Regions from separate parts of the Massilimicrobiota sp. An142 genome, predicted to be linked through region 2. Evidence: a T-box and tRNA genes for the amino acid it is inferred to sense, from the RefSeq annotation. Region 2 holds a T-box; the other holds one or more tRNA genes.
The links. The T-box of region 2 lies ahead of serS (serine--tRNA ligase). A T-box ahead of a tRNA ligase gene usually reads a tRNA of that ligase, here a tRNA-Ser.
Positions count from the first base shown of each region.

Region 1: it has a tRNA-Ser gene. The T-box ahead of serS (serine--tRNA ligase) is inferred to sense a tRNA for this amino acid. The anticodon was not compared.

Region 1 covers NZ_NFLD01000002.1:38,703-43,147, forward strand. Annotated here, with positions in the region: gene B5E87_RS01285 (aminotransferase-like domain-containing protein) at 1-197, opposite strand, end outside; gene B5E87_RS01290 (6-phospho-beta-glucosidase) at 325-1,653, shown strand; tRNA gene B5E87_RS01295 (tRNA-Ser) at 1,746-1,836, shown strand; tRNA gene B5E87_RS01300 (tRNA-Asp) at 1,867-1,943, shown strand; gene B5E87_RS01305 (NUDIX hydrolase) at 2,018-2,548, opposite strand; gene B5E87_RS01310 (RluA family pseudouridine synthase) at 2,780-3,760, shown strand; gene B5E87_RS01315 (ROK family protein) at 3,813-4,445, shown strand, end outside.
Region 2 covers NZ_NFLD01000030.1:8,894-13,338, forward strand. Annotated here, with positions in the region: gene B5E87_RS11610 (Cof-type HAD-IIB family hydrolase) at 1-772, shown strand, start outside; gene serS (serine--tRNA ligase) at 866-2,143, opposite strand; T-box leader at 2,185-2,374, opposite strand; gene B5E87_RS11620 (GNAT family N-acetyltransferase) at 2,412-2,915, opposite strand; gene B5E87_RS11625 (dicarboxylate/amino acid:cation symporter) at 3,917-4,445, opposite strand, start outside.

The sequences.
Region 1 (4,445 bases), on a different contig from region 2:
ACATAATAGCCACTTTGTGCTTTGGCATAAATCAAATGTTGATGAATCAATAATTGATAAGCTTTGATCACTGTTTCTTTACTACATCCTTGTTTTTTAGCCATAGTTCCAATCGAAGGCAGACGTTCTCCCTGTTTATAAACCTGTTGCATGATATCTTGTTCTAATGATTGAGCTAAACGTTCATATTTGGTCATATTGATCAACTCCTTAAAGATAGTATATCACATTCTAAACTATACCGGTATAGTTAACAATTCATTGCATTGCTTTTTTAAATAATTATTTTATAATGAAATCATCAAGAAGAAAGAGGTGCTCAAAATGAATAAAGATGGTGTTAAAATTGTAACAATTGGTGGAGGAAGCAGTTATACTCCAGAATTAGTAGAAGGATTTATTAAAAGATATGATCATTTACCAGTAAGAGAATTATGGTTAGTAGATATTGAAGCAGGACGTGAAAAATTAGAAACAGTTGGTGCGTTGGCAAAGCGTATGGTTAAAAAAGCAGGCTTACCAATGAAAGTCATTTTAAGTTATGATCGTCGTGAAGCTTTAAAAGATGCAGACTTTGTCACAACACAAATGCGTATTGGACGTTTACCAGCGCGTGTGTTAGATGAAAGAATTCCATTAAGCCATGGTTTAATTGGACAAGAAACAAATGGAGCTGGAGGAATGTTCAAAGCTTTCCGTACAATTCCTGTGATTTTAGATATTGTTAAAGATATTGAAGAGTTATGTCCAAATGCATGGTTAATCAACTTTACAAATCCAGCTGGAATGGTGACTGAAGCTATTTTACGCTATACAAACTTTAAAAAAGCCATTGGACTTTGTAATGTTCCAGTGAATATGGTTGCTGGTTTTGCAAAAATGTTAAATGTTGATGAAAGTCAAGTGACAATGGAAGTTCAAGGGGTTAACCACTTTATTTTTGCAACTGATGTTTTTGTTGATGGGGTTTCACGTTTTGATGAATTATTGCATAAATATGCATATTTGAAACCTGAAGATACAATTCAAATGAAAAACTTCGTATCTTTACCATACTCTCCATCATTTATCAAAGGATTAAAAGCCATTCCTTGTCCATATCATAATTACTATTTCTATACAAAAGAACAATTAGAAGAAGAATTAGAACAATTGAAAACAGGAACAGTTCGTGGAGAAGTTGTCAGCAAGACTGAAGAAGAATTATTTGAATTATATAGTCATGAAGAACTTCAGGAAAAACCAGAACAATTAGCAATGCGTGGAGGTGCTAAATATTCTGATGCAGCATGTAATTTAATTGCTTCTATCTATACAAATAAAGGTGATATTCAATATGTAGATGTCAGAAACAATGGCGCTATTGCTGATTTACCAATGGATAGTGCAGTAGAAGTGGCTTGTCGTATTACTGCAGATGGTCCACAACCTATCGCAACAGGAGATTTAAGATTACCAATTAGTGGATATGTTCATATGATGAAAACATTTGAACGTTTAGTTATTGAAGCAGCCATCAAAGGTGATCGTGATTTAGCAGTGACAGCTTTAAATATGAATCCATTATGTCCAAGTGATGAAATTGCTAATATTGTGATTGATGAATTATTAGAAGCACATAAAGATTATTTACCACAATTCTTTAATAAATAGAGTTAGTTCGCTAACTCTTTTTTTGTATAAAGTTTTTTTATTTTAGTATTGAAATCTTTAAAAAGGTATGTTATTATAGTTAGGCAACTGAAGGAGACATACTCAAGAGGCTGAAGAGGCGCCCCTGCTAAGGGTGTAGGTCGGGAAACTGGCGCGAGGGTTCAAATCCCTCTGTCTCCGCCATTTATGTAAACCCTTGGCAGTTGTTATATTGGTCTGGTAGTTCAGTTGGTTAGAATGCCGCCCTGTCACGGCGGAGGTCGCGGGTTCGAGCCCCGTCCAGACCGCCAATATAAAATGATAACTATTCCATCAAGGAATAGTTTTTTTGTTTATAAAAGAAAAAAGTGGCTTTACCACTTTATCATTGATGATCTTTTTGATAGGCATACATAATCGCAATGACTGTTTTTGCATCAACGATTTCACCGTCTAATACTTTTTGATAAGCTTCATCAATATCCAGCTTGATAATATCAATAAACTCATCATCATCACCAGCTAAAGCATCATTGACTTCTTCAAAATCAATTGCTTCATAAAGATAAAGCCATTCGCTTGTATAGCCTGGAGAAGGTAAAACTTTCATAATAAATTTCATGTCACGAGCACGATTATTTGTTTCTTCTTCTAATTCACGAAAGGCACAATCTTGTGGATCTTCATCTTTTTCTAACTTTCCAGCAGGCACTTCAATAGTTTGAATACGATTAGGATATCTAAATTGTTTCACAAGAATGATTTGATGATTTTTAACAGCTAAGATACAAACACCACCATGATGATAAACAACTTCACGATAGGCATGTTCACCATTTTCTAATTCGACTTCTTCTCTTGTGACTTGCATAATTTTACCATCATAAATAAGTGTTCTTTGAATCTCTTTTTCCATGATTTTTCACCTCCTCCATATTATAACATAAAATAGAAAAAGAAAGTATGCGGGGGAGCATACTTTCTTCTATCTCTATTATTTACACGTTAGGGTGATAATAGGGGGGTATGTTTAAGTGACAACCACTTAACATAAATAATTATAACAGAGTTTTAAGAGATGTAAAGGCTTTCAAATAAAATTGTGTATTTTTTTAAGAAATTTTGATAGAATGAAAATGGTGATGAAATGAAAACTTTAATGATAGATGAAAATTATGAAAACCAAAGAATAGATAAATATTTAAAGAAATTATTATGTCAGGCACCGCCACAGCTGATTTATAAAATGTTAAGAAAAAAAGATGTGAAAGTTAATGGTGTCAGGGTGAAAGAAAACTATATTTTAAAAAAAGGGGATCAGGTAGAATTATTTTTATATGAAGATCGCTTTTTAGAGCTCACAAAACCTCAAAGTATCTTTGATTTACCAATTACTTTTGATGTTTTATATGAAGATGACAATGTATTGATTGTCAATAAACCAGCTGGCTTGCTGGTTCATGAAGATATTCATGAAGATGTCAATACATTATCAAATCAGGTTTTAACTTATTTACATCAAAAAGGAGAATATGATCCTCAACAGACATTAGGATTTACTCCTGGACCAGTCCATCGTCTCGATCGCAATACCAGTGGCATTGTGATTTTTGGAAAAACGATGCGTGCTTTGCAGGATTTAAATGAGATGATGAAAAAACGTCATTGCATTGACAAGACATATCTGACAATCTGTAAAGGCTATATGCCTAGTGGTGAGTTGATTGGATATATGAAAAAAGATAGCGATCGCTCACTTGCAAGAATGGTATCACCTTCAACTGAAGGGGCTTTAAAGATGCATACGCTTGTTGAAAACATTAAATCTAATCAAAAATATTCTTTATTGAAAGTTAAAATCATTACAGGAAGAACCCATCAGATTCGTCTGCATTTATCAAGTGTTGGACATCCAGTGATTGGAGATAGTAAATATGGAGATTTTGAATTGAATCGTTATTTGAAAAAGACTTATCATTTTCAAAATCAATTTTTACATGCCTATTCCATCTGTTTTGTTAAACCGATAGGTTCTTTAAAATACTTACAGGATCATGTCATAACATGTCCATTACCACAAAACTTAGAAGTTTTGAAAAATGCATTGTTTCATGAAAAGAATCTATGAAAACAGTTGATTTTATTGTATAATAAATATAAATCAAGGAAGGAGAACTAAGATGAAATATTATATTGGGATTGATTTAGGTGGAACAAACGTACGTACTCTTTTGGTTGATGAAAATGGACAATCATATAGTGAAGTCAAAGATGCAACAGAAAGAGAAAATGGACCAGATTATGTTTGTTCAAAAATTATAAGACAAATTGAAAGTTTAGATTATTCAATTTGTGGTGGTATCAATAATGTTCAGGGGATTGGAATTGGTGTTCCTGGACCTGTAGATACTGAACGTGGTGTCATGATTATGGCAACAAATTTACCTGGATTTGAAAATTATCCTATTTGTGAAAAACTTTCAAGTCGTTTTAACTTACCTGTATTTATTGATAATGATGCTAATGTTGCTGGATTAGCAGAAGCTTTATTAGGTGCTGGTAAAGGAAAACCAACATGTTATTATGTGACAATTTCAACTGGAATTGGTGGAGCTTTTGTTGTGAATGGTCAACTTGTTTCTGGTGGAAGAGGACATGCTGGAGAAGTTGGAAATATTATTGTGAAAAACAACGGATATAAATTCGGTGGTTTAAACCCTGGAGCTGTAGAAGGTGAAGCTAGTGGTACAGCTATTACACGTAAAGGAAAAGAAATCTTAGGTGAAGATCGTGTCAATCATGCTGGAGATGTT
Region 2 (4,445 bases):
AACAATAAAAATCATTTTTTTTGATATTGATGGAACACTTATTGATATGAATAAAAAACAAATATCTCAAAAAATGCTTGAAACATTAAAAAGATTAAAAGAAAATCAAATCAGAATCTGTTTAGCAACTGGTCGAACACCCATGAGTTTACCACATTTTGATGGGATTGAATTTGATGCTTTCTTAACTTTTAATGGTTCTTATTGTTTTACAAAGGATCAAGATATTTCAAACTTCCCTATTCCATCTTATGATGTTCAACAAATTATTCAAAATGCCAAAAAACTACATAGACCATTATCCATTGCTACAAAAAACAGAATTGCCAGCAATGGAAAAGATGATGATTTGGTACAATATTTTGACTTTGCCAAAATGAAAGTAGAAGTTGCTGATGATTTTAATGAAGTCGCTAAAGATGAAGTTTATCAAATAATGGTTGGTTGTAGAGAAAAAGATTATTCAATTCTTATGGACAATGTAGAAAATGCTAAAATTACAGCATGGTGGGATAGAGCTGTTGATATTATTCCTGCTCAAAGTGGTAAAGGTATTGGTATTCAAAAAATTCTTGACTATTATCAATTAGATGCATCACAGGCTCTCGCTTTTGGTGATGGAAATAATGATATAGAAATGTTACAAACAGTAGGGACAGGTGTTGCAATGGAAAATGCTTCATCACAAGTGAAAGAGATTGCTGATGATATATGTGGTCATGTATGTGATGATGGTATTTATCACTATTGCCTTTTACATCACCTTATATAAGATCTAAGCTGCATCTTTGCAGCTTTTTTATATCTTTATAAAATAAAAAAATGCCCCGGATTTTTATCCAGGACACCATGTCATTTTTGAATTTTAACCAATTCTTTCTTTTCCACCCATATATGGTCTTAAGACTTCAGGAATAGAAATACTTCCATCTTCATTATAATTGTTTTCAATAAATGCAATTAATGCACGTGTACTTGCTAGAACAGTATTGTTAAGAGTTGCGACATAATATGTTCCTCTTTCACCTTTTGTACGAATACCTAAACGTCTAGCTTGCGCATCTCCTAATGTAGAACAAGATCCAACTTCAAAATATTTCTTCTGTCTAGGTGACCATGCTTCTACATCACAAGATTTAACTTTTAAATCAGCTAAATCTCCACTACAACATTCTAGTGTTCTTACAGGAATATCTAAACTTCTAAATAATTCAACAGTATATGACCACATTTTATCATACCATTCCATAGCTTCTTCTGGTTTACATAAAACAACCATTTCCTGTTTTTCAAATTGATGTACACGATAAATACCACGTTCTTCAATACCATGAGCACCAACTTCTTTTCTAAAACATGGTGAATATGAAGTTAATGTAATTGGTAATTCTTCTTCTTTAACAATCTGATCTTTAAATTTACCAATCATACTATGTTCACTTGTTCCAATTAAATATAAATCTTCACCTTCAATTTTATACATCATAGCATCCATTTCTTCAAATGACATAACACCAGTCACAACATCACTTCTAATCATAAATGGAGGAATACAATAAGTAAATCCTTTATCAATCATAAAATCTCTGGCATAAGATAACATGGCTGAAGAAAGTCTAGCAATATCACCCATCAAATAATAGAAACCATTACCACTTGTTCTTCCACTTGCTTCTTTATCTAAACCATTTAATTTTGTAATAATATCAGCATGATATGGAATTTCATAATCAGGAACAACAGGATCTCCATATTTTTGAATTTCAACGTTTTCACTGTCATCTTTTCCAATAGGTACACTATCATCAATAAAGTTAGGAATTTTCATCATCACTTCTTTTAATTTTGGACCTAATTCAACTTCTTTTGCTTCTAATTCTTTTAAAGTATCAGCCATTTCACTGACTTTTCTTTTATTTTCTTCAGCTAAATCTTTTTTTCCTTCACGCATAAATTGTCCAATTTCTTTAGATAATGAATTACGCATAGCTCGAAGTTCACTTGCTTTTGTCAGAGCTTCACGATATTCTTTATCTAATTCAAAAGCTTCATCAACTAAATGTAAACGATCATGCTGAAATTTCTTTCGCATATTTTCTTTTACAGCTTCTGGATTTTCTCTTAGTATAGCAATATCAATCATTTTTCATTTCTCCTTTTTCAATAAAATAAAAAGCACCTTTTACAAGGGACGAATTTATCGTGGTGCCACCCTATTTCTTATCAAACTGATAACTTTTATGAGATAACGGTTCAACCGGAAGTGATTAGCTTCTCTTATTGGTAGATTTCAATGTTTCCTCATACTGATTTACACCAACCATCAGCTCTCTATCATGATTTCACATTTACTTATCCAATGCAACGATTTGATATACTGATTATAGCATAAGACTTGATAATTTCAATAATTATTTAATCAAAGAATACATTATCATGTCATGAAACTCACCATTTTTAAAGCCATTCTTACGTAAAATACCTTCTCGTTCAAAACCACATTTTTCTAAGACTCTTTGTGAGGCTGGGTTATAATCAAAAGGAGCCGCAAAAATTCTCTCTATATCACTATGTTCAAAAACATATTGACATGTCTGTTTCACAGCTTCACTCATAATACCTTTTCCCCAATAAGAATATCCTAAATAATATCCTAATTCTGCACTTCTACGATAAATATCATCTTGTCTTAAAACAGAAATACTGCCAACAACATGTCCTTCATATTCAATCGCAAAAGCAAAGATTTCATTTTCATCAGCAGATAACATAGCTTCTATATAATCATAGGCATCCTGTAAATGATATGGATAAGGTATACGATCTGTTAAATTATTTAAAATTCTTAAATCATTAATATTCTGATATAAATCTTCGGCATCTTCTCTTTTCCATTTTCTTATTATGCATTTCATCTTTAAAACACCTCTACTTTTTAAATATATTATAACATTATTAAATATTCATATAAATAGATATATTTATTCGTATATTGACATCTAAAATGACATAAACTATAATGTAATTGAAAAAAGGAACAGCCGATAAACGGTTATGCCTTAGATTAAATTAAGGAGAAATAACTACCTCAATTTTCCCTAAGCACGAGGTAGTTATTTTTTTGTACTCTTATCAATAATAATAAGAAGTAATTTCACTATAACACTTATCATTGTCATGATAAATGTCAGTATTCCTAACACTATCATGACCATCTCATAAGATGTCATGTCCATCACCTCCGTCTTTCATATTTCCATTTATTAAATGGATATCTATGTCAACGAAGGATCACGTGCCTTCGTCCCACGACTAAGGCATAACCACCTACCGTTATTGCTGTTCCATCTGCATTATATCAATATTAAAAATTAGATTCTATATTATCTAGAAAGTGTAGATTTATTTTTGATATTTACTTTAAGCAAATATCATTCTTTGTATATTGACTTCTAAAATAACATAAACTATAATGTAATTGAAAAGGAACAGCCAATAAGCGGTTATGCCTTAGATTTGTTTGAGAAAAATAACTATCTCAATTTATCCTAAGCACGAGGTAGTTATTTTTTTGTACTCTTATCAATAATAATAAGAAGCAATTTCACTATAACACTTATCATTGTCATGATAAATGTCAGTATGCCTAACATTATCATGACCATCTCATAAGATGTCATGTCCATCACCTCCGTTTTTCATATTTCCATCTATTAAATGGATATCTATGTCAACGAAGGATCACGTGCCTTCGTCCCACGACTAAGGCATAACCACCTACCGTTATTGCTGTTCCATCTGCATTATATCAATATCAAAAATTAGATTCTATATTATCTAGAAAGTGTAGATTTATTTTTGAAATTTACTTTAAGCAAATATAATGATTAAAAAAGTAAACTCAATTTGAGTCTACTTAACTATGATAAATATCTTCATCTAACATATTTTCTTTTTTACCAACAATAACAGAAGTTGCTGAATCTCCAACAACATTTAATGATGTCACAAGCATTTCAATTGGTCTATTGATTGCTAAAATTAATGAATAAGCCAATAATGCCCCATCATTTGTATATCCCATACCAGTCAAAATAGTAAATAAGATAACAGCTCCTGCTCCTGGTGCAGCAGGTGTTCCTACTGATGCAATTAAAGCAAGAAATGCAATGACTGCCATAGATGTTAAAGATACATCATAACCAGAACTTGCTGCAATGAAGATAGCTGCAATAACTTGCATGATGGCTGTACCATCCATATTGATTGTCATTCCTAATGGTAAAACAAATGAAGCTATTTCATCACTTACACCCAATTCATGAACTGTTGTTTCTTTATTTAATGGTAATGTTGCTGCACTTGATGATGTTGAAAAACCAAATAAAGCAACTTTTGGTATTTTACGCATAAATGGTTTTGGATTGATTTTTCCCATCACCATT